Regions from separate parts of the Paenibacillus sp. 7516 genome, predicted to be linked through region 2. Evidence: riboswitches for the same ligand, from Rfam matches in the RefSeq annotation. Region 2 holds a riboswitch; each other region holds the start of a gene.
What was found. Region 2 has a riboswitch for cyclic di-AMP ahead of CHI14_RS14265 (hypothetical protein). Riboswitches for the same ligand answer to the same signal wherever they lie in the genome.

Region 1 (8,199 bases), on a different contig from region 2:
GTAACCCTTTCGAAGAAAGATAGCTCGTGAGTTCGGCAGTTAAGGTGCTTTTTCCCGTATTTTTGTATCCCACGATCTGCACAATGTGTGGAAATGTCCTCTTATTGGCCATGAGCCCTACCTCACCTGTCCACTTGGCAGCTTGAGAATGCGCACCTGTTCTCCTGCAGCAATCCCTTTCTTGTCAGGCGGGATGATGATCAGGCAATCACTGTCCTTGATCGTAATCATGACGCTGGATTCATCCACTCGTGACGCAGCAGGCTTCGCATATACCCTACCATCACGAATCTCTGTGCGCCCCCGTACAAATCGCGTAAAATTGTTCACTTTTGTATATTCTTGATCCAAGGTCGCTGTCCACTCTTCCAAATAAGGCCGGGCATCGTTTTGCATCATGCGAATGGTAGGCCGTACGAAAAGACCAAATCCTACAAAACAAGCTCCGGGGTTACCGGATAGAGCAAATAGTAACTTGCCACTAACAACCGCTGCTGTCGTAACACTTCCTGGTCGCATCGTCACTTTATTAAACAGCATCTCCATGCTGCCTTCCCGTACCAGATCACCCATAATGTCATAATCGCCAACCGATACGCCCCCTGTGGTCACAACGATATCGTTATGCTCAACTGCTTCTGCCAGTTTAGCACGAGCCGTATCCACATCATCGGCTATGGATCCATACATCACAGGTTCTCCACCTGCCTCCACGACCAAGGATCGGAGCATATGACTATTGCTGTTACGAATGCGTCCCGGCTGCAAAGGCTCATCCACCTCAAGCAATTCCGTTCCCGTTGCAAAAATGGCGACTTTCGGACGTCTAAACACCGGTACATCGGCCACACCAAAAGTAGCCAATACGGATTGTTCTCCTGCCTGGATGATCGTTCCGGCTTCAAGCAGCAGTTGACCGTCCTGAACTTCCAGTCCAATTGGCGTTATATTGGCATTGGGCTGGATATGGCGCTTCAATGCAATCCATTGTTCTCCATTCTGTTCCCTGCTTTCGGTCATCTCCAGCATAACAACGGCATCCGCCCCTTCAGGCACTTGTGCACCTGTCATGATCCGCGCAGCGGTACCTGGAGTAATGGGTAAATCCGATGTATATCCACATGGAATTTCATCGATGACTCGCAGCCAGATCTGTTGATCGCTGGACGCAAGGGTTGTATCACTGCTGACAATTGCATAACCATCCATACCTGACCTTCTGAAGAAAGGGTATGGATGCGGAGCATGGATCGTTTCTGCCAGCGTTCGTCCATGAGCAGATTCCAAGGTTACTTTTTCGACTGAAGCTGTAGTAACATGAGGTGATATTCTGGCCTGAGCAGCTTCGACCTGCACGGCTGTACGGTTAAATTTGGGACTTGTCATATCATCTGAATGTGTATTGATTTTCAAAATGGAACGGACCTCCTTGGGACAGAACTTGTTTAAGAAAGTGTAGCGTGAAAGCAGGGGTGTGACAAGTACTCGCCTCGCGGGTAACATGAAACTGTGAGCTTATGCCCATAATAGGGGTAAGAACGGAGGAGCAGAAATGAGCAACCGATGCGAATTATGCGGTAGAGAGCCTGTGGAAACAACAGTTCATCATCTCACGCCCAAGGAAATGGGCGGTACTTTCATGCCCACTGCTGATTTATGTGTCCCGTGTCATAAACAAATCCATTCGCTGTTTACCAACCAGGATATCATCCGTCTCCAATTAACAGAACTTCAGGCACTGCGAGAGAATGAACGAATGGCCCCTTTTGTTCGCTGGATTCGCAAACAGCCACCTTCCACCATTCCCCGGACACGTAAATCCAATCATGTTCGCAGATCTTAATGAAATCTATACTTCCTAATATAAAACAAAAAGAACAGCCACAAAGTGAGCTTTCGCATGGCAGGGTTCATTCTGCCTTACCTTGTGGCTGTTCTCTATAAACTCTTCAGGCTGGTAAATCTCATCTTTACCTTCGCCTCATAATTCGCCCGCCGCCTACCCTTGTTTTGGGCTTCTTATAAGAGCTCTTTGGTGAATTGAACAATCCACCGCTCTTGTTACGTTCGACGGTGCCGGTGCTCGGTTCTTTTTTGCGGCTAAACAATCCTCCGCCTGAGCCTACACTAGTATCGGTGTCTCCTCCCCGCCGGGTAATGGATCCTTTTCGATCAACCGTGATGGGCGGAGCGGCCTTTTTGTCATTGCTTGTTGGTGCACGATAAGTACCTTGATTCGGTTTGTACGTATCACGATCGGTGTACCCTCTGTACTTTCCGTATCCGCTACCGCCAAAGGAATCAAACAAATTACCAATGAGCGTTGCGGTCAAATACCCCTGTAAAAAGGAAGAATCATAGTTCTGGCGTACGTATTCCTTGGAATCCACCTCAATTAAGGTATCTTCCTTCTTGTTCGGGTCCTGCTGCAAATGATAATACTGGTCCTGATACACCAGGAACATCCGCTCTTCATTTTCCGCTGAGATCTGATCAGGTTTGCGCTGTTCGGATAACTCCTGAGCGACTTCCGGAACAGAACGGTCGGCAGCCCGATACACATAGGATGTCGTATTGCCACTGCCACTTACAGACTCAAGCGGATAAGTGTCCTGAACGGAAGGCATCCCGCACGCGGACAACAGGGACATGACAAGGCTGAGGACCAGCATTAATTTTAATCCAAGTGCCATGCGCTTTTTCATTGGAACCTCTCCTAGCTCGAACGAATCACTTTGATATCCGCAGGAAGAATGGACTCACCTTCATACAGAGTAAATCTTCTGTCTTGCCATTCCACACGCAGAAGCATGTTATCATCAGACTGGTACTGCCAAACCAATTGCTCTCCAGCCTGACCATAAGGTGTCCTGCCGGCAGTGGTAACCATTCCTCCATATTCTTCCTCCAGATGATACGCGCGTCCGTCCAGATCAAGTAAGGTTGGTACTTCGTCTGGAGCGTCAAGACGCCCATCAATTGGCGTATAGAGGGAATAACGTGTCAATTCTCTTTCTTCTACATGCAGATGTCTAAACGTTGTACCGTCCTGCAGTGTTAGTACCACCGCTTTTCGGGCACGATGCTGCACCCGCCCCACAACTTCATACGTAACGAGCGAGACCTCACAGATATCTCCAGGCTCAAGGTCCAGCATGGTTTTCTCTGCTCGTGGTGGTTCGGGTTTGGCTAGTATTCCTTTAATCCGTTTCCATACACTCATACCCATTACTCCCGTTCGTTATCTTATAAACAAGCTGCAATAATTAATGCGCCCACGATGTGTAAGGCACCGGAGAACAAGCCATATCCTGTCTTCCCTTGCTGAATTCCTGTGTCCAAATCAAGATTGGCCCACGTGCGAATCATAAAGTGCACAACGCTCTCCAGAATAAGCAGGATGACAAATGAAACAACCGATACAAGCAACGCTTCACCCAGATGACCCGCTGTCGAAATCGAAGTGGCAAGCACATACCCTTGAGCAAACAGCTTCATGACCATCCGTGTCGTAACCGCCATGTTCCCTGCCTTAACTTCCGCAAAATCCTTATACTTCGTAAACAATGAATCCACATACATCAAAACAAAAAGCAAAACCGAACCAGATAATGTCCAGACCAGCATCGCCAAAATGTTCAAATCCATTTACACAGCCCCCACTTATCAACATGAACCGCATTTAAAAGCGAAGGAGAAACGCTGTCTCTCCTCCGCTAGGAACCCTGCTTAAGATGCAAGATTTAGTTCTTATTTTCGTACTGCTTCATGAGTGCCGCCAGTTCATCCTCAACGGCCTGATCCTTGCCGAGTTTCTCGAACTCTTCATCCAGTGATTTTCCTTTGGAAGACATTTCGTTGCTCGCTTCAGCCTGTGCTTCCATTTGCATCATTTTCTCTTCCATGCGTTTCATGCCAGCACTAGCTGTGTCGGAACTGAATCCGTTCAGCGCTTTGTTGATTTCGGTTTGTGCTTTTGCTGCATTGTAACGTGCCACCAGGGTTTCACGCTTGTTTTTCATTTGTGTCAATTGCTTGCGCATTTCATCCAGCTTGCCGCGCAGATTGTCTGCCGAAGCCTTGTTCTGATCATAGCTTGTTTTGTATTCTGCCATTTTTACTTCGGCAGCTTTTTTCTCTTCCAGAGCCCGGCGCGCCAGATCCATGTTCTGTGCACGTGCTGCGGTATGAGCTTGCTCCTCACGTTTCTTCACCAATGCTTCCTGTTCCTCGAACAGCTGCTTGAATTTTTTCTCAATCGCGATTTGTTGAGCAACAGCCTTCTCGGCATCTTCCAGATCTTCCTGCATATCACGGATATATTGATCCGTCATTTTGATTGGATCTTCTGCCTTGTCAATAATGGCATTAATGTTAGACATCGTTAAATCACGCAAACGTTTGAAAATGGACATTATGGTATTCCTCCTAGTCGATATTACATCCTTGTATATAATCATACATACGTGGTAACCTTCATCCCGTTTCAATTTTACCAAAAAAAATCATAAAACACGATTCCGGGTCACCCAAAATCTACTATTTTATATCATTCGCCAGGGTTAAATGGTCGTCCAGCAGCTTCTCCGCCGTCTGTACGATCTCATCGATCTGCATGCGCGTAATGGAGTCAAAGTGAATGCCCATAATAACGGTTACGGTCACCTTTAGAGAATTTGCAGCCTTACGTGCAAGGCGCTCGCATAATTCCTGTTCCTTATGCCCCGGAATATGGACTGCCGTTCCCACCACGCGTTCTCTTTCCGGATAAAACGTCGCCACAGCCCCTATATGAGCTTTCCCACCCGTGACCAAAAATATCTTATCCTCTCCAGCTTGAATGACCTGCAAACGAACCGATTTCAAATCATATGTACTCATCCTAATCCACCCATCCTTTGTGTGTATATGTAATGGTGGAATTATGAGCTTATCGACTGAATTGGACAATGAAACTTCTCACATTTATGCATAATGGACCATCACCGCGGGCATACCAAAGAGAACGCAATTTGACAAAGGAGGCTATATCATGCGTATTCGCCTCATCGCATTCTCCATGCTGATCCTTATATTGATAAGTGGAAGCTATTCACCTGGACAACTGCTGGCAAAACCCGTTCCAGAGAGCATGCCTGCTGCAAAGCCGGATCTATCTGAGGATGAACAGCTGACACTGGGTCAGCTAAGGCAGAAATATGCCGATACGTTCAAGACCAACGGACCTTCGACGAGACAGGTAGCACTGACTTTTGATGATGTACCTGATCCGCGCTTCACTCCGCAGGTATTGGATATTTTAAAGAAATATAATGTAAAAGCGACCTTTTTTATTGTTGGCAATCGCGCAGAGAAACATCCCGACCTCGTCAGACGGATCGTTAGGGAAGGTCACATTGTTGGGAACCACAGTTACAACCACCCTGAATTCAGTAAGCTGTCTTTGAATGCTTTTCGCAAACAAATTCTACATACCGGTGACATTATTCGTAAACTGACCGGGTATACACCAAAAATGATTCGTCCTCCATACGGGGACATTAATGAGAAACAGCTGCAATGGGCCGCAAGACAGCAATACAGCATCGTCAACTGGAATGTGGATTCGCTGGATTGGAAAGGCCTCAGTAAAGAGCAAGTGAAGCAGAATGTTTTATCTGCAGTCAAGCCAGGCTCCATCATTCTTCAACATGCGGGCGGAGGCGTGGGCTCCAATCTGTCCGGTACCATTGGAGCACTTCCGGAGATTATAGATGAACTGCGATGCAGGGGCTTCAATCTGGTGACTTTGGACGAAATGCTGCAATTGCCAAAAAGCAAATAATACACGGCTTAGTAGAGACGAAACACACAAGTTATGGAACTACCAATCTTGCGCGTTTTAATAAAGAAAAAGGGTACCCTTATTTCACGTTAATCGTGTCGTAAAGGCACCCTTTTGTTGGCGCTGATACTTATTTCAAGATATAAAGTTCAACATCCTGAAAACCGAATGTACTCACAGACTTCTGGCTCCCAGGAATGAAAATATCAATTCGTTTCCCTTTGATCGCTCCACCGATATCCCGGGCAGTCGCCACAAATGCCTGCTTAGGCAGTCCCGGATGGGAATGGCCTGTAACAAGAACCTTCGTACCCAGTGGGATCACACTAGGGTCTACAGCAATCGTGCCGAGCTCAAGTGCATTACCGAAGTAATCAACGGGACCCCATCCACCATTTTCGGAAGCGGCTGCAGAGTACGCTGTTGCTTTCACATCAATGGACTTACTGTAGTCAAACGTTTTGCCCCAGGCTTGAACGACTTTATCGTCAGCATTCACATCAAGGCTAGCTGTCGTAATCGTCTTTGCCCCCGTAGAGCTCTTCGCTGCTGGAACAGCTGAGGCCGTGTTTGCTTTTCCAGGAATCGTAATTTTCAAACCACCATAAATGTTGTAAGGTGAAATATCACTGTTTGCTTTGACCAGTGTGTTCAGTCCAACTCCATATTTTTTCGATAAGGTATAGAAGGTATCCCCCTCTTTGGCCACGTGAACAGAATCAGCGTGAGCTGGAACGGCCTGAATGAGCATTGCTGCTGTCAGCAGGGCTGCTGCTGTTTTGGCTATAGTTCTCTTCTTAATCATGGTCTTCCTCCCTCATTGTGCCTGCGAAGTTAGTTGTCGGATTCGGATGGAGGAAACCACCCTATAGGTCTCTGTTACATTCGTCTTGCGTTATGTACCCCTAATTCACCCCAAGCAGCGTGCGTTTCAATCTTCCCCTCCACGGTCTGCATCATTACATCCTCCACACTTCCTCCTCAGGAAGTTTCGGCAGGAACAATATATCACAATTTTGTAACCAGGGTCCGTAGTAAATGTTACCAACTGTCTTAAACAACACATTATGCTGCTTAGAAATAAGGATTTTTCTTATTAAAGAGCGATCAAGCGGCTCTGAAATGATGACAGAAACGTTACTTTTACGGCACTGGATACTTATCCATGCACAAAAAACAACCCTGCTAACGTGACGTCAGCAAGGTTGTTTGATTTCGTTCTTTGTTCTTCTATTTGAATCCGGTTCACTGACTGGAACGTGCTCAAAGACTATGACAAGACTTTACCGAGGAAGTCACGCGTACGTGGATGCTTAGGTTGACCAAATACTTCATCTGGGGTCCCCTCTTCCACAATTACACCGCCATCCATAAAGATGATGCGATCACCAACTTCACGGGCGAAGCCCATCTCGTGGGTAACAATAACCATAGTCATGCCGCCTTCAGCCAGGCGTTTCATTACGTCGAGTACTTCACCAACCATTTCAGGGTCGAGTGCAGACGTCGGCTCGTCAAACAGCATCACATGCGGCTGCATCGCAAGCGCTCTGGCAATGGCAATCCGCTGCTTCTGTCCACCCGACAGCTGACTCGGATAAGCATCTTTTTTATCTAATAACCCGACGGTTTTGAGCAAGTCTGCGGCGATCTGCTTGGCTTCCTGTGCAGTCTGCTTTTTGACTTTGATCGGGGCAATGGTAATGTTTTGCTCGACGGTTTTATGCGGAAACAGATTAAAGTGCTGGAACACCATCCCCATTTTCTCCCGCGTTGCATTAATGTTGTGTTTGGGATCCGTGATCGATACGCCTTCGAAATTAATCTCACCTGAAGTAGGCTGCTCCAACAGGTTAAGACAGCGAAGGAAGGTACTTTTGCCTGATCCTGAAGGACCAATCACGACAACGACCTCGCCCTTGCCAATCGTGACATCTATGCCTTTAAGTACTTCGTTTTTGTCGTAGGATTTGTGTAATTGTCTAACGTCTATCACTTGCACTCAACTTCCTTTCCAGTCGACCCAGCAGCTTGGACAAAATAAATGTCAATACAAAGTATATGGCTGCTGCAATAAGGAACGGATTCATTCCTTGGTACGTAATGTTTTTGACTACACTTGCCTGATACATGATATCAACCATACCAATAACCGAGATAATGGACGATTCCTTGATAATGGTTACAAATTCATTACCGATGGCAGGCAGTACAGCTTTGAAAGCCTGTGGCAAAATAATAAATCTCATGGCCGCAGCTCTACCCATCCCAAGCGAACGGGCTGCTTCCAATTGACCGCGGTCAACTCCTTGAATCCCTGCACGGAAGATCTCTGCAAGGTAAGCACCACTGTTGATGGAGAGTGTGATAATACC
Region 2 (8,199 bases):
TCGCGTTTGGTGTAGCGGCACTTATCGGCTGGCTGCTTGAAGTGATATTGATCCGGCATTTATACGGTAGACCCCTGGACAGTTTGCTGGCTACGTGGGGAGTGGGAATGATGCTGCAGCAGCTCGCGCGTACCATTTTCGGGGCGCCGAATGTAGGTGTATCCAGTCCGTCCTGGCTTAACGGCGGTCTTGCGATTTCTGACGGTATCGTATTTCCGTATAAACGGATTTTTATCATCGCACTTGTCGCAGTTGTCCTGCTATGTATGTATCTGTACATATACCGTACTTCTTCCGGACGACGGATGCGGGCTGTTATGCAGAACCGGAGCATGGCGGGCTGTCTCGGGATTTCGACCAGACGGGTAGATGGCATGACCTTTGCCATTGGTTCGGGAATTGCGGGTATCGCAGGTTGTGCTCTGACGCTCATCGGGCCGATTGGTCCGTCGCTCGGAACCTATTATATTGTAGATGCATTTATGGTTGTAGTTCTTGGCGGGGTTGGCAAACTGGTAGGAACGGTATGCGGTGCGCTCGGGATTGGCATGTTCAATACGTTGTTTGAAACCTACACATCGGCCTCCATCGGCAAAGTGCTGGTGTTTGTATGTATCGTTGCTTTTCTGCAGTGGAAGCCGCGGGGACTGGTTGCCATGCGAACCCGCAGTCTCGACTAACACGAAGAAGGGGGTTATATAATGTCAGCACTTCTGAAGTCAGGCAGTTTAAAAACGAGAATCATCTGGGCGGTCGTACTGATTCTAATGTGTCTTGCCCCGCTAATCTCTACCGAGTTTCGGCTTAGCTTGCTCGCTAAATTCCTGGCACTGGCTATTCTGGCCATCGGACTGGATCTGATCTGGGGCAACGGCGGGGTTCTGAGTCTGGGGCATGGGGTGTTCTTTGGTCTTGGTGGTTACGCCATGGCCATGTATCTGAAACTGCAGGCGAGCGGCACATCCCTGCCTGATTTCATGGGGTGGAGCGGCTTGTCAGGTCTTCCGTGGTTTTGGGAACCATTTCGTTCATTTCCAGTGGCGTTAATTTTGGGTATTGCTCTTCCGGCTTTACTGGCATTTGGGCTGGGGTGGTTTACGTTTCGTAACCGGATTACCGGGGTGTATTTTACGATTTTGACGCAAGCCCTTGTGTTAATCACGGTTACTTTGTTTATCGGCAAACAGGAGTGGACCGGGGGGACGAATGGTATAACCGGCTATAACTCCATTTTTGGTTTCACGCTGCATTCTGCAGGAACAACAATTGTGCTCTACTATATTACACTTGCCATCCTGGTACTCACGTACCTACTCTGCAGAAGAATGGTAAATAGTCGGTTTGGTCAGGTGCTTGAAGCTTCGCGGGACGGGGAAAACCGGGTGCGTTTCCTGGGTTATGATCCGGCGGGCTATAAAACGCTGACGTTTGCCCTTTCCGGAGCTCTTGCAGGAATAGCGGGTATGCTGTTTGTTCTTCAGGTCGGGATTATCTCGCCGTCCATGATGGGGATTGTTCCATCCATCGAAATGGTGTTATGGGTTGCCTTGGGTGGTCGCGGCACGCTCATTGGGGCTGTGATCGGGGCAGTGGTTCTGAATGCGGCCAAAACGGGGATAAGTGAGGCGTACCCCGAAGGCTGGTTGTTTGTTCTCGGCGGGCTGTTTGTAACGGTAGTGTTATTCATGCCTAACGGACTCGTTGGAGTCTATCGAAATGTGGTTCGATTGCTGAAGCGGAGAGGAGAGGTTGTACATGTCCCTGTCAGTCAGGAAAAACCTGAAGTCTACTGAAGCTTCACCCGTATTGATGGCTGAGAGTATTACCGTAGCTTTTGGCGGATTCGTCGCAGTTAATGGCATGAACCTGAAGCTGCATGAGCATGATTTGCATTTTCTGATCGGCCCCAATGGTGCGGGGAAAACGACAATGCTGGATGTCATTTGCGGAAAAACCAAACCTCTCTCCGGCACGGTACGGCTGGAAGACGGCACAGAGCTGACACGTCTGAAGGAACATCAGATCGTCCGGAAAGGTGTAGGACGCAAATTCCAGGCTCCATCCATCTTCGGAGGCCTTACCGTACAGGAAAATTTGGCCTTGGCGGCGGAAAGTCAGCGTTCACCTCTTCGAACCCTTGGTATTCCGCGGTTTGGGAAAATCAACACGGCGATGGAACAGGTCATAGAGCAAATTGGACTGCAAGACCGCGTGTATACACGGGCAGGAGCGCTTTCTCACGGCGAGAAGCAGTGGCTGGAAATTGGCATGCTGCTGCTTCAGGAACCGCGCGTGTTGCTGCTGGACGAACCGGTTGCCGGGATGACGGACGAGGAAACACATAAAACGGGCAGGCTGTTACAGGGGATAGCGCGTGAACGTTCGGTCGTGGTTGTGGAGCATGACATGGAGTTTGTCCGTGAGTACGCGGCAAAAGTGACCGTGATGCATGAAGGGAAGCTGTTGAAGGAAGGTACCATGGCTGAGGTGCAGGAAGATCCCAGGGTGGCTGAAGTCTACTTGGGAAAAAGGAGAGATGACCATGCTGTCGCTGCAACGAATTGAATCGGGCTACGGGGAAAGCAATGTGCTGCGTGGTGTTAATCTGGATGTTCTGCCTGGACAGGTGGTCTGCCTCATGGGCCGGAATGGTGTCGGCAAAACAACGCTGATGAAAACGTTGATGGGCCTGCTCAAAACAAGGAAAGGGGCCATCCACTGGAAAGGGCAGGACATATCCGCTTTGGAACCTGCCAAACGTGCCAAGGCAGGCATTGGATATGTTCCTCAGGGGCGTGAGATTTTTCCTCAGCTCACGGTAAAGGAAAATCTGCTGCTCGGTCTGGAGACATCTGCGCCTGGGGTGAAGACGTTTCCTGAAGATGTGCTCGCGATGTTTCCGGTCCTTGCGACCATGTATGGACGGCAGGGCGGTGATCTGAGTGGTGGCCAGCAGCAGCAGCTTGCCTTCGCGCGAGCGCTTGCCTCACGGCCTGGACTATTGTTGCTGGATGAACCAACGGAAGGCATACAGCCTTCAATTGTCGAGGATATTCGGCAGGTCATTCTGCAAATCAAGGCGAAGGGCGACATTTCGGTGCTGCTCGTCGAGCAGAGCATTGATTTTGTACGCGGGGCTGCGGATTTTATCTATGTCATGGACAAGGGAGCAATTGCGCTGCAGGGATCCCCGGAGGAATTGGATATGTCTCAATTTGAACACCACCTGTCCGTATAGGAGAGGTGGTTATTTTTTTGCTTTTTTTGTTATGCTCAGGAGCGTTTATCCAAAATGTTGGAGTACTTCGGGTATAGCCTGCGGATGCAGTCCGGACAGATGTCGTGTGTGAATTCAGCATGGGTATGTCTCTCCAAATAACCTTCGACTGAATTCCAGACGTCCTGCTCATCCTTAATCTGTTTGCAGACGGCGCAAATGGGAAGCAGTCCGCGTAGTGTCCGTACTTCGGATAGAGCAAGCTTCAATTGCTGTTCAATTCGCTTCTGTTCCGTGATGTCTGTATGCGAGATCAGAGCTAATCCCATCGGAGAAGGAGGATCCGTCTGATGCAAGGGCGTCAGCTCCAGCCTAAACCATCGAAGGTCCAGGTTCGCAGACTGTACAGATATGTCATATGTATGGCAGTGAACATAGGGGTGTTGAATCTTCTCTAACTTTTGAATAATCGATGAGTTCTCCGTTTCCTCTTCCTGGGCTACCCATATCTGCAGCAGCTGAAGATAATGAAACGTTTCGCAAGAAGATCGGTGGGTGTCGGATTTTTTATATTTCGAGAGATGCAATCGCCCGAGTCCGTTCTGCCATGCGGTATTGCAGCTGCAAATTCTCCAGTCGCGGTCGACGATGATGAGTTGATGACGTAGGGATTGAAAGGATAACCTTTCAAGGTCAGTTGTAAAGAAGCTCATGAATAGGCCCTCCTTGGCAATCAGTTAAAGGATCGGGATGGCAAGGTAATGGCAGTGTCATCGTAGTTCATCCGAAATTTGCAAAATGTCTGCGACCTGGTTTCGGAAACGAGTGGCTTTTCGTGTGCCATGGATGAGATTGGATAAACGATACGGCGGGATGTCGTGCTTCTCGCAAAACGTTTTTTGGTCCATCTGCAGCTCCGTTAAGCGGCGTTTGATGGCCCATCCGAACGGAGTCACGGGTTTCTTTTTGTTCAAAAGGGTTCACCCCTCATAGAAGTATTTCAACCCGCCTTGGGCTGTGTATAATAGAGGGAGATGCGAGCTGTTCATTACATTATATACGTATTTACGTCATGTAACAATTATAAACGACGAAAAATAGTGTATTTACATCAAATAATGACGTAAAAACGTTGTGTTCTATAGGCATACGAGAAAAAGCACGTCAGCAAGGAGGTTGCTGCGTGCTTTTTCGTTTGGGGAAATATGAGGGGAGCTTGAAGGCGGTAAGTTCAGGCGCGATAAGCATGCAGCCCTGCGCCAAGCATGTGGAAGCTGGGGAACAGCGATTTCATGGACATTGAGGTTGGCTGTGCCGGTCCATCCGCAGCGGAGGCGCTAACGGTATTCCATTCATGCTCCAGGTCTGCGGCCAGGCGAACCAGCAGTTCCTGGGTTGTTTCGTTATGCATGGGGAGGACTTTGGAGGCTTCGGTTATGCATGCATTCATGGCTGAGTGCAAGTAACCCATTACCGCTTCCTCGACGGGGATATCGAGGTAGTGGTTGATCCAGGCGTGAACAGTAGAGAGGCAGCCTACAGACTCGTATTTGGCAAGGGTGTGTTCGAGCTGGCTGAATTCAATCCAGGGGTGGAGAGCCCGGGCCAGCTTGATCAGTCTTTTGCCCATGGCAGCGGCTTGCTCCCTTTGATCAGAAGGAGTCCGCTGAACGTGAACCAACTTGTCAATGAGAGCTGTTCGCCATGTGTCGTTATGATCCGTTGCGCTGTAGATACCCTTAATCGCCATGCCCTCAAGTCGAACAATACTGGGATGCAGCTGGCAGCGCATGAAGGATTCCAGATCATCGGCATTTCGGATGCTGCCTTCAGCGATGTGTACATCCATACCAAACGAATGGGTAAAACCTCCGACATGAATGGAGGAATCAAGCAGTTTGACATAATCGAGCAGCTTATTCCCACGGTTCACGGTCTTTCGCCTCCTACGTTCGTGAAATGTTATTTTATATAACATTAGTATTGATATCTGAATCCTTTTATGTTTAAAATCCGAATTATATGATATATATAATCACATAAACATCCGTATTTTGTCAATGATTTCTTATTTTAAGTTTTGTTTATACTTTAATGTTATATTATGTGACCTATTTTGGTTAAAAGTTCAAAAAATAATGTTAAGTATATGATATATTTTCTTATGAAGAGCCAAAATTAAAATGAAGATGTATAAAAGAATTGAAATTTAATGTATGCAGCAGTTAAAAGATCATGACGATAAAAACCGATATTTGGAGGAAAAACACAGGTTCAAAAGTAGTTTTTATAAAAGTGCTTTACTTTTATAATGTAATCCTGTATAATCATTTTTGTTGCCGATTATTTACGACATGCGGTCGTGGTGGAATGGCAGACACGCTATCTTGAGGGGGTAGTGGGCGTATGCCCGTGGAGGTTCGAGTCCTCTCGACCGCATCATATTGTACGACAAAAAGAGGTTTTCCGTATATGGAAAACCTCTTTTTTGCGTTTGGAACAACATAAAAAAGGCCATTCACAGAGAACCGGACTTTCTCTGGTTCCATGTTGATTATGGCCTCTCCATGTTAATCTATTTCAGCAGTTTCTCAATATCAGCCTCAATTTGGTCAGGAGTCGTTTTTGGAGCATAACGCTTCACGACACGTCCGTTCTGATCGACAAGGAATTTGGTGAAGTTCCACTTGATGGCTTTGGATCCGAGCAGTCCAGGTGCCTCTGTTGTCAGGTGTTGGAATAGAGGGTGAGCGCTTGAACCATTGACATCAATTTTCTCAAACATAGGAAAGCTTACACCGTAGTTCATCTGGCAGAACTCAGCAATATCGTCGGAAGATCCTTTTTCCTGAGCAAATTGGTTACTTGGGAAGCCTAGTACTTCAAATTGCCGGTCTTTGAATTTGTTATAGAGTTCCTGTAGGCCTTCAAATTGCGGGGTCAGACCACATTTGCTCGCCGTATTTACAATCAGCAGCACCTTGTTGCGATAATCGGACATCTCGACTTCCTGGCCCCGAAGGGTATTGACTTTGTAGTCATAAACGGACATGATCTGTCGCCTCCATATCGTATGATGGGTTAATGATTCCTATAGCTATATTATATTGCTTACAATTAGATAATGCAAAATTAATCATACAAAATATCTATTCTTACTAACAGAAATCCTAAATTACAGACGTTTTTCATAAGGACGAGAATTAGCGAGCTTCATAGAGATGGATGGAGAATAGATTGGTTGTAAGCGATATCATTGATATGTAATGCCTTAAATTCGTCCATTCGGTGATCTGACCGGACTTTACACTAACATGTCGCGGGTGTATGATTCATATCGTAATTTCTAATTCAATTAAACTTAACATGAACAACGAAACAAACGATAATATCGCTCTGGTCAATATATGAAACAGGAACGATGTTTTAATCGCTGAGTTTCCATTCATTCATGGGTGGGAAACGGGGGAACCAATCGGAATGGCTGTCATTGCAGCTAATCCATGGGGTGAATTTTTCGGTGCAAGCCGGAAATAGGGCGACTCTCGCGCCCGAATCCGTCAGCTAACCTCGTAAGCGTTAAAGGGAGAGGCAACAAGCCGTACGCATATTCATGGCGTTTTCGTCATGGGTTATTCAAGAAGCGTTCGGGAGGCCTTGGTCCCCCACGCTTCTTTTTTGTTGTCTTTTCACGCCAAGGGAGGAACGAATGATGGATAATGAGATGATTTTAGTAACAGCACCGAATGAAGCAGGCCGCAAGTTTATCAAGCTGCTGATGTACAAAAAAATGCCGTTTGCCGTTCTGACCAATAGTGCAGGAGAAGAACGGAAGCTCCGCAGAATCGGAGTGGAGAACGTCATTCGCATGAATACAGCTGAAGCTCAGAAGTGGTTTCTACCGCAGTCGAGCGTAGGCAATGTTTTTATCTTCGAGAACAGTCTGAACCTGACCTGCCGCTATTTGCAGATCTGCCGTTCCTGGACCTCCAAATCACTATGTGTGATTACGGAACAGAGTCACCCCAAAGGCATTTACCGAGGGATGGGAGCTGACCGCATTGTGTATTCCCTTAATGGAGAAGTTGGCTTCTTGCTTAATGGTTAATGTGATAGCTGCCGATTGATCCGGTGTTAGGTGCCTGTTATAATTGAACTTGTGGAAAAACGGAATTCTGAGGAGACTCATGCATGATGGTGGGTCTTCTTTTTTATTTGAGCATTAATGTACATTGCTGATTTATAGAGATTGCGTTCATGGCTAACAAGGAGGAATAGGCGTGCCGGATGTACGGGGGTTAAAATGGTTGTTCTTTGATGTAGGAGATACGCTGGTGGACGAATGGGAGCCGGTAGATGATATTATAGGGCAGTTTGTAAAAGAAGCCTGCTTGCTTGGATATCCGGTGAAAATAGAGGAAGTGCGAGAGATATTTGCCTCCTGTTACCGAAATTATGAGCAGTGGCCCATGAGGGTAGCCATTCGAACGCTGATCAGCGATGAACGTCATAGGGAGCAGATCCAGGAGAAGTTGAAGTTCCGGAAGGAACTGGAGAAACCCTTCGCTTCTGCTGACGCGGTGTTGAAGGAATTGTCATTCCATTATCGAATCGGGATCATCGCCAATCAGAGTCCAGGGACAGCTGAGCGCCTGGAGAGCTACGGTCTGCGGAGGTACGTGGATGTACTGGCTTGCTCGGCAGAAGAAGGTGTATCGAAGCCGGATCCGGAACTCTATGCTGTGGCTTTGAAGCAGGCGGGATGTGAACCCGGGGAAGCAGTCATGATTGGGGATCGGATTGATAACGATATCATTCCTGCCAAGAAGCTGGGGATGCGAACGATTCGGATTTTGCAGGGCTATGGTCGATTTCAGCCTGAGCTGGAGGGCCAAGAGCATGCAGACTGGACGATCGAAGCCTTGGAGCAGCTTATTCCACTGCTTGTGCCTTCTGAAGGTTAGTGGATGAAATTAAAAAGA
Region 3 (8,199 bases), on a different contig from region 2:
TTTGGAACGCGGTATACCTCACAAGTTTTTATGTCTCGTGCGAAAGCTTCCCCAACGGTCGATCACCAATTTTCCAGCCCAGACTAGGGCAAGGCTGCCGAAGATCGGATAGAGAATGGATAGGAGAGAACTGAATCCAAACTGGCTGAGTGAGTAGCACAGCATCATAATGGTTAATGTAATTAATCTAGGGGGTACTTGTAAGTGCTGACCAACCTGAAGAGTCATACCATAGATATCTGCGACGAATGTTGTGAATATTTCCATGAAGATCAGAGTTACATACACGGATTGCACAGCCCATCCAAGCTGGAAGGCGATGCTCCCCATCGGAATTTCGAACTGCATGATACCTGGCATCTGGGCTGACATGGCGAAATGGGCGGCTAACAGCATGAAGCCTACACCGATTCCACCGAGTACACCGCCCCATTTCAAGACATTACGATCACGGATTTGATTGCCTACCGGCACCAGAACAGCTTGGGCCAGTACCAGATTGAAGGATGAATACAATAGTGGAGACAGCCACACCTTTATAGGATTGGTATCTGTAGTCAGCGTAACGAACCGTAAGGCACCGGGATGGTGTATGGTGCTTGTAATCATGAGAATGGACAACAGGAGCATCATCGGAACCACAATGCTATTCATTTGCAATATGGCTTTGATGCCTCGTCCAAGAAGGAGGTACGTTCCCACTATCGTAATAATCAAACCAGTCTGGTAATGCAGTCCAAGATGCTCCACGAAGACAGAGCCTGCTCCGGCGAGCATTACACTGTTTACACCAATAAGTATCAGAAGCGTTATCCAGGTAATCCATTTTCCAGCCTTATGCCCGAATAGGTGCTTGTTCAGGTCCTCGTAAGAGCGGGAGCCGGTATCATGGGCGATGAGCATCATTTTGGTGCCCAGCCAGACAAATAGTATGGTCGATAAGCCAATGGTGATGGTGGCCCATTTGCCATACTGGGTAAAAAACTGCAATATTTCCTGCCCTGTCGCGAAGCCTGCTCCTACAACCGTTCCGATGTATGTAAATGCGATCTGCAGCACCCGGAATGCCTGTTTCATGCGTTTCCCCTCTCAGGCCCCATAATAGTTTGGACATGCGGGTACCATGGTACAAGGTATGCTTGACCCTGGTAACTCATGACAATTGAAAGAAGCTTTACGTCCCCAGAATCGGTCAATGATGGAGGAAAGCCGATTTCGCTTGAACTGACAGCCTCATCTATGATACTTTTACCTCATAGGATAGGCTTGGGAGGTCGAATTATGGAAGTATTAAAACAACGAATATTACAAGAAGGCGTAGTCATCTCGGATCAGGTGCTGAAGCTGGACGGATTATTGAATCATCAGATTGATCCTGCACTGACAATGGAGATGGGCCGCGAGTTTGCCGCTCGCTTTCGTGAAAGTGTAGTGACACGGGTCATAACGGTGGAGTCTTCAGGGATTCCGGTTGCTTTTGCCGCAGCACATGAACTTGGGGTTCCGCTCGTATTTGCCCGTCGAAAAAAGACACTTCTGGCAGATCCCGATGCCTACTGTGAACGCGTACCTTCCTTTACCAAAGGGATCGTAACCGATATTATGGTATCCCGCGAATATATTCATGAGAACGACCGTATTTTGTTTATAGACGATATTATCGCCAACGGAGATGCTGCTCGCGGTGTCATTAAAATCATTGAACGTTCAGGCGCGGAACTCGTCGGATTCGGTGTCGTGGTCGAGAAATGTTTTCAGGCCGGAGCACGAACGATCCGTGAGCAGGGCATTCCTGTGGAAGCCTTGGTGCGCATTCGTTCACTGAATGATGGAACCGTGCAATTCGACGATAACCAAATGTGACAGTTTAAAGGAAAAAGCCTATTTTTTGAACAATGCCTTTGCATGAACGCGGATTTCATTTATAATGGGGTTATGTTAGGGAGAGGAGGCAACACCATGGGGAACCAACCGGCATCAGAACAATTTTTTATTGAAAAGCTGGCGGAGTCGAAAGTTCATTTTGAACGTGCCCTGGATTGTAAACATACGGAATTTGATGACCTTTATCCCTATATGATTGAACATCCTCAATTTTTCTGGTACAAACGCTATGTTGCCTGGTCAGAGTTGCTGACCATTGTAGGCTTGTGTGAAGAGTTGTCCTTCGCTTGGAAAGAACAATTTACACCACATCAAGTGGAGTACCTTGAAGAACGTGTGATGTCCGCCAAAGTGCTTGATTTTTGGTTCGAGAAGAACGACAGCAAAGAGCACGCGCAGCGGTAACTTTCAGTCGGGATATTTTTCGAATGACATAACAGTCCAATACAGTCACGTGAGACCTAAATGACTCTTCATTTAGGTCTCTTTTTGTAAACTATTTTGGAATATAGGAGCCATAGACATGATAAGTGATGCAGAATTGGATGCACTGCGTTTATCGGGTGAAAAAGTAAGAGTGGTACGGGATGGTCTGGAATCGAACGATGTGACCGGGATTGTCGTTGCATGGGATGGGGAACAGGTACTTATCCGTCGTCAGAACAGACGTGTGGTCAAGCTGGACCGCAGCTATCGCTATCAGCTCTTTAGCGAGCCGCGCCAAAGTCCGGCTGATGAATAGAGTCCACTCTGGAGACGGATGCATGGAATTACCATGGTTGGTTTGGCATAATTCCGCCGCTCGGGAGAGAAGATAGGTACAGCGAGAATTCGTAAACTTATCAGCCGAGAGGATGTGCGGGTAGCCATGACATTGATGAATGATAAGGTACATGCCTACAAGGATCAGATTGGAGAATTAAGTGATGTGTTGCCTGGCGTAGTCAAAGCGTATCACGATTTTACGGGTGAATGCTTTCAGTCAGGTGCCATCGATGCCAAAACCAAGCAGCTGATTGCCCTCGGCATCGGATTGTTTGCTAATAACGAAGTATGTACGTTTTACCACGTAGAAGAGGCCCGTGCGAAGGGAGCAACCGATCAGGAGATTATGGAGACGGTTGCGGTAGCCGGAGCGGTTGGCGGCGGTCACGCGCTGTCTCAAGGTGCAATGCGTGTGCAAAAAGCATTGCACTAGGTTCGTTCGGTAGTTGAGTTTAAATAATAAGACAGCAAAACAGGCTCTGGAATGATCCAGAGCCTGTTTTGCTGTCTAACTTATATTTTTCCAAGCATCTTGTTATACATAAACTGTCCGGTCACCCGGCGCGCTGTTACATAGCGGTCACTGAAATAGGGATTCGACATTTTGGTGATGCTGACACCTTTACTGCTGGAAGCATGAGCGAATTGTCCGCCCCCGATGTATACGCCTGTATGCGAAATGCCACTGCCTGAAGTGTTGAAGAATACCATATCACCTGTGCGCAGATTGGCTTTGGATACCGGAGTACCTGCCTTGGCTTGCTGCTGTGAAGTACGTGGCAATTCAATGCTATATTTTTGGAAGATATATCTCATAAATCCAGAGCAATCAAACCCGGCCAGCGTTGTGCCGCCCCACTTGTAAGGTATTCCATTCATGTTGTTAACGACGGTGTTGATACTGCTCGCCTCAGTGCTTGCTGCACCAGATGTAAATAGAACGGCTGCGCCAAAAATAGAAATGATCAGTTTTTTCAAAATGAATGTTCTCCCTTCGATGCCTACGGAGTTAGCTAAGGGTTCGGTAGAAGGTTCCCTATATTTCCTATGTATAAGAATAATTCACCCAAAATGGTTCCCCCGTTTTCAAACATGAAACTCGGCAAATGAATAATTAATATTTTGTAACCTTTTGAAACTATATTGCATAAATGCGTAATTGTCAAACCTTTCTTCCTTCTGCAATGTTAACGGAATTCAAGACTTTTTGTGGAAAGTTGTAGTTCTCCATGTTTATTTATGATGACAAAAACGTAATTTGTGTTTCATCGGCACATAAATTGGACAAATAAGTAAATTGGAGTCGAAGAGGATAGTAAGGTTCATTCTCAACAGAAAAAGTCAGGTCTCGACCAGATTTTATAAGTTTCGGTTATCGTAGGTCTAATAATTTTCAATTTAATTGTTGACACCTTAAATTTCACATGATATATTATTTCTTGTCGCCGCGATAGATTATCTCGGAGATATGCCATATGCGGTCGTGGCGGAATTGGCAGACGCGCACGGTTCAGGTCCGTGTGGGCTAACCCCCCGTGGAGGTTCGAGTCCTCTCGACCGCATCAATTCATACATGAGGTTTCTGATCTGCTTTTTCTGGCAGATTGGGAACCTTTTTGTTTTTTTATACATTAGAGATGCTGCTGTTCATCAAATGAGAAAAACAAAATAGCTGTATGCAAGTCGAGCTTCTGTTTGGAGCGCCGGCTGAAAAAGGATTTTGTTGAACAACAGGCACTTCTTCAGGTCCCATTGCCTCTTGGCAAAAAGCACCTCGAATAACCCCAAGATTTCCAAGACAGAATGTACATAAATGGGGTGAATTGTCTATGAGGAAAAAAGGGATTCGGATATTACCTTGGATCTTGTTATTGGCCATGCTTATCGGATGTCAGAGCTCGAAACCTAAAGAACAGGATTTGATGCGGATAAATTCCGCTAATGGTAACAATGCGAAAAAAGTCATTTTCCTGATGGTGGACTCTTTAATGTATCAGGCGATCGACGAAGGAATCGGCAAGCAGGATCTTCCTGCCTTACAATTCCTGATCAAACACGGGCAATATTATAAAAACCTGGTCAGTTCTTTTCCCACGATGTCCGTCACGATTGACAGCTCCTTGCTTACCGGTGCATATTCGGACCTTCACCGTGTGCCGGGTTTGACTTGGTATTCTGCGGACAACAAAAAAATGATCATGTACGGAACTGGCCCGACGGAAGTGCTCAAACAAGGAGTGCATCCGGTAGTGACGGATGCTCTAATTCATTTAAACGGGAGTCATTTGAACAGAAATTTACCTACGATCTATGAGGATCTTGCCCGGCAAGGATTAAAGTCGGGTTCAATCAATGGCCTGATATATAGGGGGATGTCCGCTCAAAAGCTGTCGATACCTCAATGGATTCAGGCAGCTGCTTCTTTACCCAAAGAGATTGATGTGAAAGGGCCGGATTTACTGTCCCTGGGTGCCTTGTCTAATCCGTTTCAAGGGATTAAAGACTTGCCGGATGGTCTAACGAAGCGAATGGGGATTCATAATGAATTTGCGATTGAAGCCTTAAAATATTTAATTCAATCCAATAAATTACCGGATTTTTTGTTTGTCTATTTACCGGATTTAGATCGGGAGTTACATAAGAAAGGCCCTACGGGACTTCGTGGAGTGAAGGAGTTAGATCAGCAGCTTCAATCCGTACTGCAAACATTCGGTTCTCCGGAAAAAGCTTTGCAAAATGCCATCTTTATCATTGCGGGTGACAGTGGAATGACCCGTATTCTGCCTGAAGATCAGAATGCGGTCATTGATCTGCCCTCTTTGCTTGGAGATGCCAATATTATGCGTCCGGGTGATGCTGTATCGAAGGAGACTGAACTCATTCTTGCCGTCAATGAAACAATGGCCTATATATATTCATTGAAGGCGGACCGTTCCCTTAGAGATACAGCAAACCTGCTAAAGGATGATCCACGCATTGACTTTATTTCCTGGAAAGAAAATGAGTGGAATTACGCAGTTCAGGGATCCACAGGCAAACAGCTCCGATTTAAATCAGGAGGTAACCTGACCGATTCATACAACCAATCATGGACGGTCGAACAGGATGAAGAGGTACTGGACTTAAGCACAAACAAGATTAAACATACATTGAAATACGATGAGTATCCGGATGTCCTGAAACGCTTGTCAAGCTCGCTCCGTTCACACCAAGGTGAATTTTTGGTTGTCACGGCCAAACCGGGCTATGAATTTACCAGCGGCAGTTCACCAACGCACAAGGGCGGAGGAGGCCACGGATCAATTCGTAAACAGGAATCACTTGTTCCCTTGATTATCAGCGGAACAGACCAAAAGCCTGAGTATTTACGAATCGTGGATTTAAAAGATTATTTGCTTAACCTTTTGACCCAAAAGACTCAAAGAAAACCAATAGTGCATTGATAAATAAACAGCTGGAGTAGCTCGTTCAACGTATTCAGCTTGGTCGCACCGATACGAGGCAAGAGAAGCCACCTTGATATGCTCTTTAACTTCGAATTGCTGTTGTCTGATCGTATCTTTTGATTATGAGACCATCGGTATAGTTTATACCGGTGGTTTTTTGCGTTGATTAATACTCTGTACGTCAGAACATTTTTCGAATAGATGACATCAACTTCCGCCAGTCCATATTGCTTCATTTGCGGCATCGGTTAATCCCCTAGGGCAGCCACTCCAACTTTCTTTAGGATATAGACCCAGTGCTATTTGGAGAAATGCCTGTTCTATGGCTGTTGTACCCCCGCTTTCATGGTGAAATGTACGCAAAATTCCGAATTGTACCTATCCTGAGCATAATACATCCACTATTCTTTTCACGTAAGGAAAGCGCTATCATTATTGGTTTGAATTCACTATTTCAGAGGGGGTAGGGATGATTTGAAGCGAATGGGTAATCGGATGGCGATGGTTTTTCTGGTGTTCATCTTTGCAGCAGTTCAGTTTGGTTTTACAGGGACCAAAGGTCGTGTGGTTGAAGCAGCGGCAGAGACAAAATTGGCTGAGAAACCGTACATGGGCTGGAGCAGTTACAGCATGCAGGTGTATGACCCTTCCGTAAAATGGACATCAGCAGAGAGCATCAAGAAGCAATCGGATGCCATGCGAGAGAAGTTACAGGCTCATGGCTATGAATATATCAATATTGACGCTGGATGGAACGGAGATAATGATGAATACGGAAGACCGATTCCTAACAAAGAGCTGTATCCGAACGGATTCCAGGAGGTTATCGACTATGTTCATAACAATGGTCAGAAGATCGGGATCTATCTGATTCCCGGATTGTCTATTGATGCATACAATAAAAACCTCGAGATTTATGGGACGGGCGGAGCTTGCAGGATGCAGGATATTGCTTACCAGCCGCTTACCGTGATGGATGCTTGGAATGCGTATACCTACAAGATTGATTTTTCGAATCCTTGTGCTCAGAAATACATCGATTCCATCGCAGATCTACTGGGCGAGTGGGGCATTAACTTTGTCAAATTCGACAGCGTGACTCCAGGATCAGGCATTAACAATCTGAGCCGGGATGCACGAGGAGATGTGGAGGCTTGGTCCAAGGCTTTGGCAAGGCATAATATCTGGTTCGAGCTTTCATGGGCACTGGACCATAACTACGTGGATTTCTGGAAAAAACACGCCAATGGCTGGCGTATCGACTGGGATGTTGAAGCATACGACAGCAATGTGGGTTTAACGCAGTGGGCTAATATTGCACGATTGTTTCCAATCGCTGCGCTTTGGTGGCGTGATGCAGGTCCTGGCGGGTGGAATGATTTTGACTCGCTAAACGTGGGCAATGGTTCCATGGATGGGCTCACCAAGGATGAACGAAAGACAGCCATGACATTCTGGGCGATCTCGTCTGCACCGTTGTATACAGGGAATGACATGACCAGGCTGGACAGCTATGGACTTGAACTTCTGACCAATGATGAAGTGATCGCTGTCAATCAGGCTGGACGTCCGGCTCATCCGGTATCGATGGATACCCAGCAGCAGGTATGGTACGCCAATAACGGAGATGGAACGTACAGTGTGGCTCTCTTTAATCTGGGCAACCGGAGTGCTGAGGTCAAGGTTAATTGGAGTGATATCGGTCTGGAAGGACCTGCATCGGTCCGTGACCTGTGGAGCCATTCCGAACTGGGTACCTTTAACGAAGGGTTTAGCAGCGGTTTATTGGAGCCTCATGCTTCACGAATGCTGAAAGTCAAGGCACTGAGCGGAACATCGACGGTGAATGACGATGATACAGGCATGCGCTATACCGGAGATTGGAAGCGAAATGGAGGCAAGGAACAATTAGAGGGTTCACAGGACCTGACTATAGCGATTCAGGATTCCACAGGCAATGAAAGAGCGAATGCGGATACAGCGAGCGATTCCAATGTAGCAGATGAACCGGCTGCTGAACCATCCGTTGCTGGAGACGATACCACGGTTACCGAGGTGGTCTACGTTAACGATGACGACAGTGAGATACAATACAACGGTTCGT
Region 4 (8,199 bases), on a different contig from region 2:
TAACCTGCAGCATATGGAAATGTCCCAAGGTGCCAGCACCCTCACACAACAGCTTGCGCGAAATCTATATCTTTCCCATGAGAAGACCTGGACTCGCAAGGCCAAAGAGGCCATGTACACGGCACAGCTTGAAATGAAGTACAGCAAAGATGAAATTCTGCAAATGTATCTCAATGAAATCTATTATGGTCATGGTGCCTACGGAATTGAAGCAGCTTCGCGCATGTATTTTGGCAAATCAGCCAAACAGCTCGATTTGGCGGAAAGCGCCATGCTCGCAGGCATTCCAAAAGGCCCCACCTACTATTCTCCATATAACCACATGAAGAACGCGAAGGATCGGCAGAAGATCGTACTGGCCGCCATGGTCGATATCGGTAAGATAACAAAAGCCGAAGCGGACAAGGCTTATGAGAAAATGCTGTCTTTTAAACCGGAAAGTGAACGGAAAACAGTAGAAAGCGCGCCTTATTTCCGGGATTACATTCGCAGCCTTGCGGTCAAGGAGCTGGGCATTAGTGAAGCAATGCTGGACCATGGAGGACTAAATATATACACCACTCTGGATCTGCGTGTGCAAAAGGCAGCTGAAGACGCTGTAGCCAAAGGCATGGATCCGAGCAGTGAACTGGAGACAGCTCTCGTGTCCATAGATCCTCGTACAGGCTATATCAAGGCTATGGTAGGCGGCAAAAACTACCGGAACAATCAGATCAACCATGTCCTGGCGACGACACGCCAGCCGGGATCTGCATTCAAGCCTATTATGTATCTGGCTGCACTGGAATCCAAAGAGCTGACAAGTGCCTCCATCTTCAATAGCGAACCAACCCTGTTTCACTATGACAATGATCGCAAGACCTATAAACCTGGCAATTTCGGCGATAAGTATCTGGGGGAAATTGATCTAAGGCAGGCAATTGCTGCTTCGGACAATATCTATGCGGTCAATACGATAATGCAGATCGGGCCGGATCAGGTTGTGGATATGGCCAAAAGCCTAGGGATTACAAGCAATCTGAGTGCCGTCCCTTCTCTCGCCTTGGGCACCTCGCCCGTAAGCCCACTGGAGATGGCTTCTGCCTTCTCCGTCATCGCTGCCGGTGGACAACGGATGCCTCCTATCGCCATTCTGCAGGTGACGGATGCAGCCGGACGTGTAATCTATGAAGCACCACAAACCAAGGCCGAGAATGTGGTAGAACCCGCCGCAGCATATGTACTGACACGTTTAATGGAAAGTGTGTTCGAAAATGGAGGTACAGGGAATCGGGTTGCAACAACGATTAAGCGCCCCGTAGCAGGCAAAACCGGTACGACCAATACGGATGCCTGGATGGTTGGCTTCACCCCCGAACTCTCCACCGCAGTATGGGTCGGCTATGATCAGGGCAAAGCCATCTCCACGTCGGATGGACGCCGTGCAGCACCAATGTTTGCCCAATTTACAGAACAGGCTCTTGCGAGTGTGCCGCCTAAGATCTTCCCTGTTCCCGATCATGTGGTCAGTGTGTATATTGATCCCGAGTCCGGAAAACTGGCGGGTAATGGCTGTGAAGAGAAACGGCTTGAGGTTTTCATTGACGGCACAGAACCGACAGAAACCTGTAGCGGGACAACGGAGAAGACTGATCCCAAAAAGAATGAAGGAAGTCGTGAGGTACAGAATCAAGAAGGAATCCAGGAAGAAAAGCATTCCTGGTGGAGAGACTTTAAACGTTGGTGGGTAGAATGACGCAACTACGTAATGACTTAATTACGTCACTGTGATTGACCGGCTTCAGGTTCTTTCTGCAGGTCAGTCTTGTTCAACTATTTCCAAACCTCGCCCCACTTGTAAAGCAAAAGCCCCGAACCGATCATTTCGGTTCCGGGGCTTTTCATGTTCTTTTTTAAAGAAAACAGCATATAAGGCTTTTATCAGGAAAGTGCTTCTTTTAGTTCATCCGGAGAAGCGTTCCACCACTCTTCATTGTGTGTAATCAACAGCTTCTTGAGAGCAGCACGATCCTCTGGTCCAAGCTCATCCAGCATGAAGCGGCGTTTCATTGCATAATCCATCCGGTTCACATGGTCAGCCAACAGCTTCCATCCTCGTTTCGCCTCGGTATCGATCCACATCTCGCACGCTGTTGCTCCACCGTACAATTGTCCCTGTTCCGTACGGTCCACGGCCACCCAAACCAGCCATACCTGGCGACCGTTAGGTACATCTTCCCGATTCGTCGAAAACTTAATTCCACGTTCTACCTTGCTCTTTGCATGCATGGCACCAATATCAATCTTTGCCTCGCCATTATCAATAATAACCGGTGACAGGTTGTTCAGATCAATGGAGCCTGCACCGAAACCTTTATGTTTGCTCTTGGCACTTACGATATTCAAGGCAATCTGTTTTTTGCCGTTTTGCTCGTTTTGATCCATAGTTATAGCCTCCAAGGGTTGATACAAATATTTTAACTAATAATCGCCCCATTGCAAACATATACATGCTGTAGATGCTTGTCAACGGGAGGTATTTAACGATGATTCCACTACGCGCCAAGAGCTGGCTTACTGCAATTCTGGCCCTGTGTGTGTTTACCGGAGCCATATGGATCACTCTGGATCACACTCGTTCTACGACATCCGACTTGCCAACGCTCGCCCCGGAATTGGGCAAGCCTCCGGCAAAGCTCCAAACTCCGGCACCTCCAGAAAGTGTACAGACACCTACTGCTGAGGTGTTCAGCAACCGCGTGGTGGAATATCACATGGATGTGAAGCTGGTAGACGGCAATGTTTTGGAGGGAACGCAGACGCTGACCTGGACTCATCCGGGTAAAAAAACAGTCAGCGAACTTTATTTCCACCTATACCCCAATGCATTCTCTTCTACGGACACAACATTTATGAAGGAATCCGGCGGGAAGCTTCGCGGTGATGTGATGCCAACGGACGGTTACGGCTCCATGAATATTACAGAGATGAAAACAGAGGACGGGCTTTCCCTCCTGCACCGGATGCAGTATGTACAGCCGGATGACGGAAACATGAAAGACAAAACGCTCATAAAAGTTAGATTGCCTAAACCGGTCAAGGGCGGGGAAACCATTACACTGCACACCCGGTTTGAGGTCAAGCTGCCCAAAATCTTTGCCCGTATGGGAACCGCTGAGAACTTCGTTATGGCGGGCCAATGGTTCCCCAAACTCAGTGTATACGAGCCTGCAGGCACGCGGGGGCGTACGGCTGAGGGCTGGAATCTGCATCAGTACCACGGGAATTCCGAGTTTTATGCGGATTTTGGCATCTATAGTGTGCGTATTCGGGTACCGGAAACATACAAGGTTGCCGCGACCGGGTTTCCAACGAAGCAGGCCGTTATAAAAAACGGCGAGAAGATCTATCAATTCTATGCTGACGATGTACATGACTTCGCCTGGGCTGCCTCACCCGACTTTGTTTATGCGGAGGAACCCTACTCCACTCCCAACGTGCCAGGTGTACGAATCAAGCTCTATCTGGACCCGGCCCACCAGGATCTGAAGGAACGTTACTTCTATGCAGCCAAAGCAGCTCTTTCGAATTACAGCAAGTGGTTTGGTCCGTATCCGTATTCCACGCTCTCTATCGTTGTTCCCCCAAAAACAGGCAATGGAGCAGGCGGCATGGAGTATCCTACCTTAGTTACAGCCTTCGGCGCGGACGACACTACACCAGGCTATGATCTGGAACGCACGGTTGTACACGAGATTGGCCATCAGTACTTCTATGGTATGGTTGCCAGCAATGAATTTGAAGAAGCTTGGCTGGATGAAGGGTTCACCTCTTACGCAGAAGACAAACTGATGGAGCAGGAATACGGACTTATTCCGAATCTCCCAGTTCAATCCGGCTTAATTACCTCACCTGCCTCACTCACGCAGGAGTCCTGGAAGTTTGATTCCCAGAATCATTATGCAGCCAATGTTTACACAAGGGGCAAGCTTGTGCTGCTGGGCATCGAACAACAAGTAGGGGCAAAAACGATGGAACGCATCCTTTCAACTTATGTCAAAAAATATCGGTTCAAACATCCCACTTCGGCCGATTTCCAAAAGGTCGTGGAACAAGTGACGCGTAAATCCTGGTCTGATTATTTTAATCAATACGTATATGGGGACGGGATGGCCGACTTCGCCGTGGAGAATATCCAGGTCAAGCCTATTGAGAAAGACAGTCAAACGTTGTACGAATCATCGGTAACATTAGTAAAGAAGGGCAGCGACTACGAGAAAGTACCCGTTCGTATCGTTTTTGAAGATGGACACATCGTCGCCAAGGAGTGGGATGGCAGTAACGGTCGAATTACGTACAAGTTAACTTACAGCTCGCCTGTATCCTGGGCCATGACCGATCCGTTATATACCGTTGTGCTGGAGAACCGTCATATGAATAACTTTTTGAAAGCCGGTCTGGATGAACCGTCCAAGTTCCGCTGGAGCATGAGTGTAACCAAGCTTATTGAAGCTATATTCGGAGGTCTGTCATGGTGAGGTGGAGACAGTGAAAGCAAAAATACGTGAGGGCTGGTTTCTCGTTCGTCAGCATATGTTCATTGTGGCACTTTTATTTCTCTATCAGCTGGTATGGGGTTACTTCATCTATAAAATGGTGCAATCAGCTGTCATTCCCTTGCTGCTGCGCTATCCGGACCCTGACGCCGGGGAGCTGAGTACCATTTTATTCAAAATGGAAAGTCAGCTCAGTCTGTCTACCCATCCCGAGGTGCATCGCTATTTATGGATACTTGGGGCCATGCTCCTGCTCCGCATGCTGATTACCCCTCTCATCCAGGCAGGGCTGCTCTATTCATTACAACACTTCAATCATACAGAAGAACGTGTTCCTTTTGTACGAGGGATCAAGGCACTGTGGAAACCGATGATGCTGCTTCATTTCATTAAAACGCTATTATTGCTGCTGCCTGCGTACTGGCTGATCCCCAAGCTGTATAGTATCTTTCTGGATGGATTCCACTCGCTGCAATTGCTCCTGCCAGGCATTCCATATATAGCCGGATGGATCGTATATGGATGGATCATACATCATGCTTTGTTATATATGCAGTTTGGCGCTACAGCTCCCGAGGATCAGGGTGGGGTAAAAGGTACATTTCTCGGTTTATTGCTTGCCTTGCGTCATATCTTTCCTCTCATCGGTATCGCAGTGGTTCTGGGAGGAATTCATCTGCTCATCTTCGGTGCCTTCACATCTGCGTCGTGGTTCCTGACAGGTCTCATCGGTCTCATCCTGCAACAAACCTATCCGCTCGCCAGATGTTTGCTCGATATATGGAAGATATGCGCTCATTTCCGTCTGTGGCAGTCCAAGTCCTCCAAAGGTTAAAAAGTGTAATGAACCGCGCAAAAATTGTTACCATCTTCATGTAAACTTATGTCAATGTTAACGCTTTACAAACGTAAACCCCGACCTTTCCCCGTCAAAGGTCGAGGTTTTTTTTGCTAATTTTCTTGTTAAACGTTGCCAAAGGCTTACTCCTCTGTTACAATAATCGCAGTGAGTTTTTAGTAACAACTTTGTAATCTTTACCTTATGAATTGTAACTACTTAAAATTAAATCGTCATTTCTTGATTTCGCAGGTGCACAACTAGCATAGCCAAATTCCTGGCACCTGGGAAGCGGGGGAACCAGTTATGGGTGAATTGATCTTGCTACAGAGGGATCATAGGGGACCTTCAACCGAATCCTTAAGCTAACCTCGCAGGCGTTGGAAGGGGTATATCTCTTGTTCAAAAAGAAATTAACAGCAGCTGTCCTCAGCTTAACATTCGCACTATCACTTGGAGCAGGCAGCGCATTCGCAGATTCAAAAATGGATAAAGTAATTGATTCAGCAATGGGAACTACATACAAAAGTGGTGGAACAACGCTTAACGGCTTTGACTGCTCTGGATTCACACGGTATGTATTCGAAAAGCTGGGCATCGATTTGGCTCGTCAATCCAGTTCCCAATTCGACATGGGTGACTCGGTATCCCGCATGGAAATGAGACCAGGCGATCTGGTATTCTTCAATACAACGGGTAAAGGGGTTTCACACGTAGGGATTTTCGTGGGTGAAGGTAAGTTTGCACACTCCTCGTCTTCCAAAGGAGTTACCATTAGTTCTTTGAGTGAGAACTACTGGGCCAACCGCTATGTTGGCGCTAAACGGATTATGAGCACGGACGCATATGAGTCACTGGCCCTCGACTAGGGACAAGCTGAGCAACATCATACTGTAACGAAGCATAAATCAACCGCCCGGTACATTCTCCGCAGGAATGTATCCGGCGGTTTTTTTGTGCATCTTCGTCCGTGCCCTTATAATGTTTTTACCCATCCTACTGTAATATAAACGAAATTCCAGGAACTTTTGTTTCACTTTTTTTCAAGGGAGCAAAACCTTGCCAAATGCCCTCCTCTTTTGTAGAGTAAAATCAGGATTAAATACGAAATGACATATGTTATAAACGATTAGCGTATGACTAGAAGTAGCTTGTTCACAATGAAAGGAGCGTGCAGTGGTGTGGATGAAGCTTCTGTAACGTTTCACGTTGTGCCGATGCAGGAAGAACATGCAGCATTGATCTGCAGCTGGACATATGAACCACCCTATAACATCTATACCTGGCTGCCCTGGGAACAGATGAAGGCGCTGGAGGTTGAATTCGGCGATGAGCAGCTTCGAAAAGAGCAATATGCAGTTGTACTGGGAGAGCAGGATCAGCTTTGCGGATTCGTTCAATTCTTTCCTCTTGAAGGCGTGACGCGAATTGGGCTTGGTATGCACCCTGAACAGTGTGGACAAGGTCGCGGTACTGCCTTCGTCTCTGCGATCGTGAAGGAAGCCATTCGGCGGAACCCTAATCATGAGATTGATCTCGAAGTGCTCACCTGGAATACGCGGGCTATCCGCGTTTATCACAAGGCTGGATTTGTCACCCAGGATACGTATGAACGACAGACACCAAGCGGTTTGATGCCTTTTTATTGCATGGTCTATGAAGGACCCCGCTAATCTTAAACTAACCCTTAAACCGCGTAAGCCAAAGAAATTCATGCCCGTTTATGTGATTAGTTCAAAAAATTACCACAAAATGCTATGATGTCTTAACAGGTTCCGTTATAATGATATGGACAGTTTCAGTTTAGATGATCTTTCATTCTGGAGGGGACATAACGGATGCACAAATGGATCATGAGCGGGGTATTTTTTGCAGCATGCGCATTGGCTATTGTATTAATGTTTACGCTTCCAGGGAAAGAGGAAGTGGCTGAAGAAGCGAAACCAACCATGCCGGAAGTGGCAATGGATGCCGGACAGGCTGAAGCACTGGTCAAAGCCAATTGTATCACGTGTCACGGAGATCAGCTTCAAGGTGGCGTAGGACCTGCTCTAGCAAACATCGGCAGCAAGGATGATGTGGAGAAGATCTACTCTACCATTATCAAAGGTAAAGGCGGCATGCCTTCCTTCAAAGACAAACTGAAGGACGAGGAAATTGCCAATATCGCGATGTGGCTGGCTGAGAAGAAATAAGGATCATGAAATACACAGCAAAGAGGCCCTGCCTTCCCTCTCGGGAATGGTACGGGCCTCTTCGTCATATCGTTCAGCTTCTAGCTGCGTGTTCTGCCAAAAAGGCTTCCACTTCACGTGCATATGGCATCCCCGGCTGGGCGCCGAGCTTCGTTACGGATAACGCGGCCGCTCCCATGGCATAGCCTACTGCCGCGTCCAGCGTTTCCCCGCGCGCGAGGGCCACAGCCAGCGCGCCGTTGAAACAATCGCCAGCGCCGGTCGTATCGACGGCGCTTACGGCGTAGCCCGGCGCACGGCAAGCGCCGGCACGCCCTGCCTGTACGCGGCCGCCTGGCGCTGCCGCGTACACAGCCCCCTCGGGGCCGAGCGTCGTGACGACAGCGGCCCCGAGCGATGCGGCGAGCTCTGCGACCGCCGCATCCACGTCTTCCGGCCGGAGATCATCCCGGCCGGTAAGCACGGCAAGCTCGCTGCGGTTCGGCGTGACCACGTCGACGCACCGCAGGAGCTCCTGGGGCAGACCCGGCACCGCTGGAGCCGGGTTAAGCACCACCAGTGCGCTGCCTTCTGCCGCCAGTTCGGCGGCGCGGGTAACCGCTGGCAGCGGGATCTCAAGCTGCAGCAGCAC

Region 1: another riboswitch for cyclic di-AMP. It lies ahead of CHI14_RS00710 (3D domain-containing protein); the one in region 2 lies ahead of CHI14_RS14265 (hypothetical protein).
Region 3: another riboswitch for cyclic di-AMP. It lies ahead of CHI14_RS08385 (C40 family peptidase); the one in region 2 lies ahead of CHI14_RS14265 (hypothetical protein).
Region 4: another riboswitch for cyclic di-AMP. It lies ahead of CHI14_RS29040 (C40 family peptidase); the one in region 2 lies ahead of CHI14_RS14265 (hypothetical protein).

Annotation. Positions count from the first base shown of each region.
Region 1 is NZ_NPBI01000002.1:136,984-145,182, reverse strand. It holds gene mobB (molybdopterin-guanine dinucleotide biosynthesis protein B) at 1-112, opposite strand, end outside; gene CHI14_RS00750 (molybdopterin molybdotransferase MoeA) at 118-1,386, opposite strand; gene CHI14_RS00745 (restriction endonuclease) at 1,553-1,843, shown strand; gene CHI14_RS00740 (DUF4247 domain-containing protein) at 1,971-2,705, opposite strand; gene CHI14_RS00735 (DUF4178 domain-containing protein) at 2,717-3,223, opposite strand; gene CHI14_RS00730 (DUF350 domain-containing protein) at 3,247-3,648, opposite strand; gene CHI14_RS00725 (PspA/IM30 family protein) at 3,744-4,415, opposite strand; gene lpdD (prenylated flavin chaperone LpdD) at 4,540-4,881, opposite strand; gene CHI14_RS00715 (polysaccharide deacetylase family protein) at 5,033-5,824, shown strand; gene CHI14_RS00710 (3D domain-containing protein) at 5,955-6,629, opposite strand; cyclic di-AMP (ydaO/yuaA leader) riboswitch at 6,632-6,831, opposite strand; gene CHI14_RS00705 (amino acid ABC transporter ATP-binding protein) at 7,095-7,820, opposite strand; gene CHI14_RS00700 (ABC transporter substrate-binding protein/permease) at 7,807-8,199, opposite strand, start outside.
Region 2 is NZ_NPBI01000013.1:12,550-20,748, forward strand. It holds gene urtB (urea ABC transporter permease subunit UrtB) at 1-680, shown strand, start outside; gene urtC (urea ABC transporter permease subunit UrtC) at 702-1,793, shown strand; gene urtD (urea ABC transporter ATP-binding protein UrtD) at 1,756-2,565, shown strand; gene urtE (urea ABC transporter ATP-binding subunit UrtE) at 2,543-3,238, shown strand; gene CHI14_RS14240 (nitrogen regulation protein NR(II)) at 3,274-3,930, opposite strand; gene CHI14_RS14245 (Rha family transcriptional regulator) at 3,988-4,191, opposite strand; gene CHI14_RS14250 (urease accessory protein UreF) at 4,449-5,150, opposite strand; tRNA gene CHI14_RS14255 (tRNA-Leu) at 5,574-5,656, shown strand; gene CHI14_RS14260 (glutathione peroxidase) at 5,793-6,269, opposite strand; cyclic di-AMP (ydaO/yuaA leader) riboswitch at 6,639-6,811, shown strand; gene CHI14_RS14265 (hypothetical protein) at 6,930-7,325, shown strand; gene CHI14_RS14270 (HAD family hydrolase) at 7,498-8,181, shown strand.
Region 3 is NZ_NPBI01000007.1:240,210-248,408, reverse strand. It holds gene CHI14_RS08410 (YkvI family membrane protein) at 19-1,077, opposite strand; gene CHI14_RS08405 (xanthine phosphoribosyltransferase) at 1,282-1,863, shown strand; gene CHI14_RS08400 (hypothetical protein) at 1,960-2,289, shown strand; gene CHI14_RS08395 (hypothetical protein) at 2,408-2,626, shown strand; gene CHI14_RS08390 (carboxymuconolactone decarboxylase family protein) at 2,753-3,082, shown strand; gene CHI14_RS08385 (C40 family peptidase) at 3,163-3,627, opposite strand; cyclic di-AMP (ydaO/yuaA leader) riboswitch at 3,633-3,764, opposite strand; tRNA gene CHI14_RS08380 (tRNA-Leu) at 4,127-4,211, shown strand; gene CHI14_RS08375 (alkaline phosphatase family protein) at 4,527-6,092, shown strand; gene CHI14_RS08365 (X2-like carbohydrate binding domain-containing protein) at 6,579-8,199, shown strand, end outside.
Region 4 is NZ_NPBI01000048.1:16,441-24,639, reverse strand. It holds gene CHI14_RS29060 (transglycosylase domain-containing protein) at 1-1,735, shown strand, start outside; gene CHI14_RS29055 (YwhD family protein) at 1,921-2,424, opposite strand; gene CHI14_RS29050 (M1 family metallopeptidase) at 2,526-4,517, shown strand; gene CHI14_RS29045 (hypothetical protein) at 4,528-5,370, shown strand; cyclic di-AMP (ydaO/yuaA leader) riboswitch at 5,631-5,768, shown strand; gene CHI14_RS29040 (C40 family peptidase) at 5,772-6,242, shown strand; gene CHI14_RS29035 (GNAT family N-acetyltransferase) at 6,534-7,046, shown strand; gene CHI14_RS29030 (c-type cytochrome) at 7,212-7,568, shown strand; gene rbsK (ribokinase) at 7,642-8,199, opposite strand, start outside.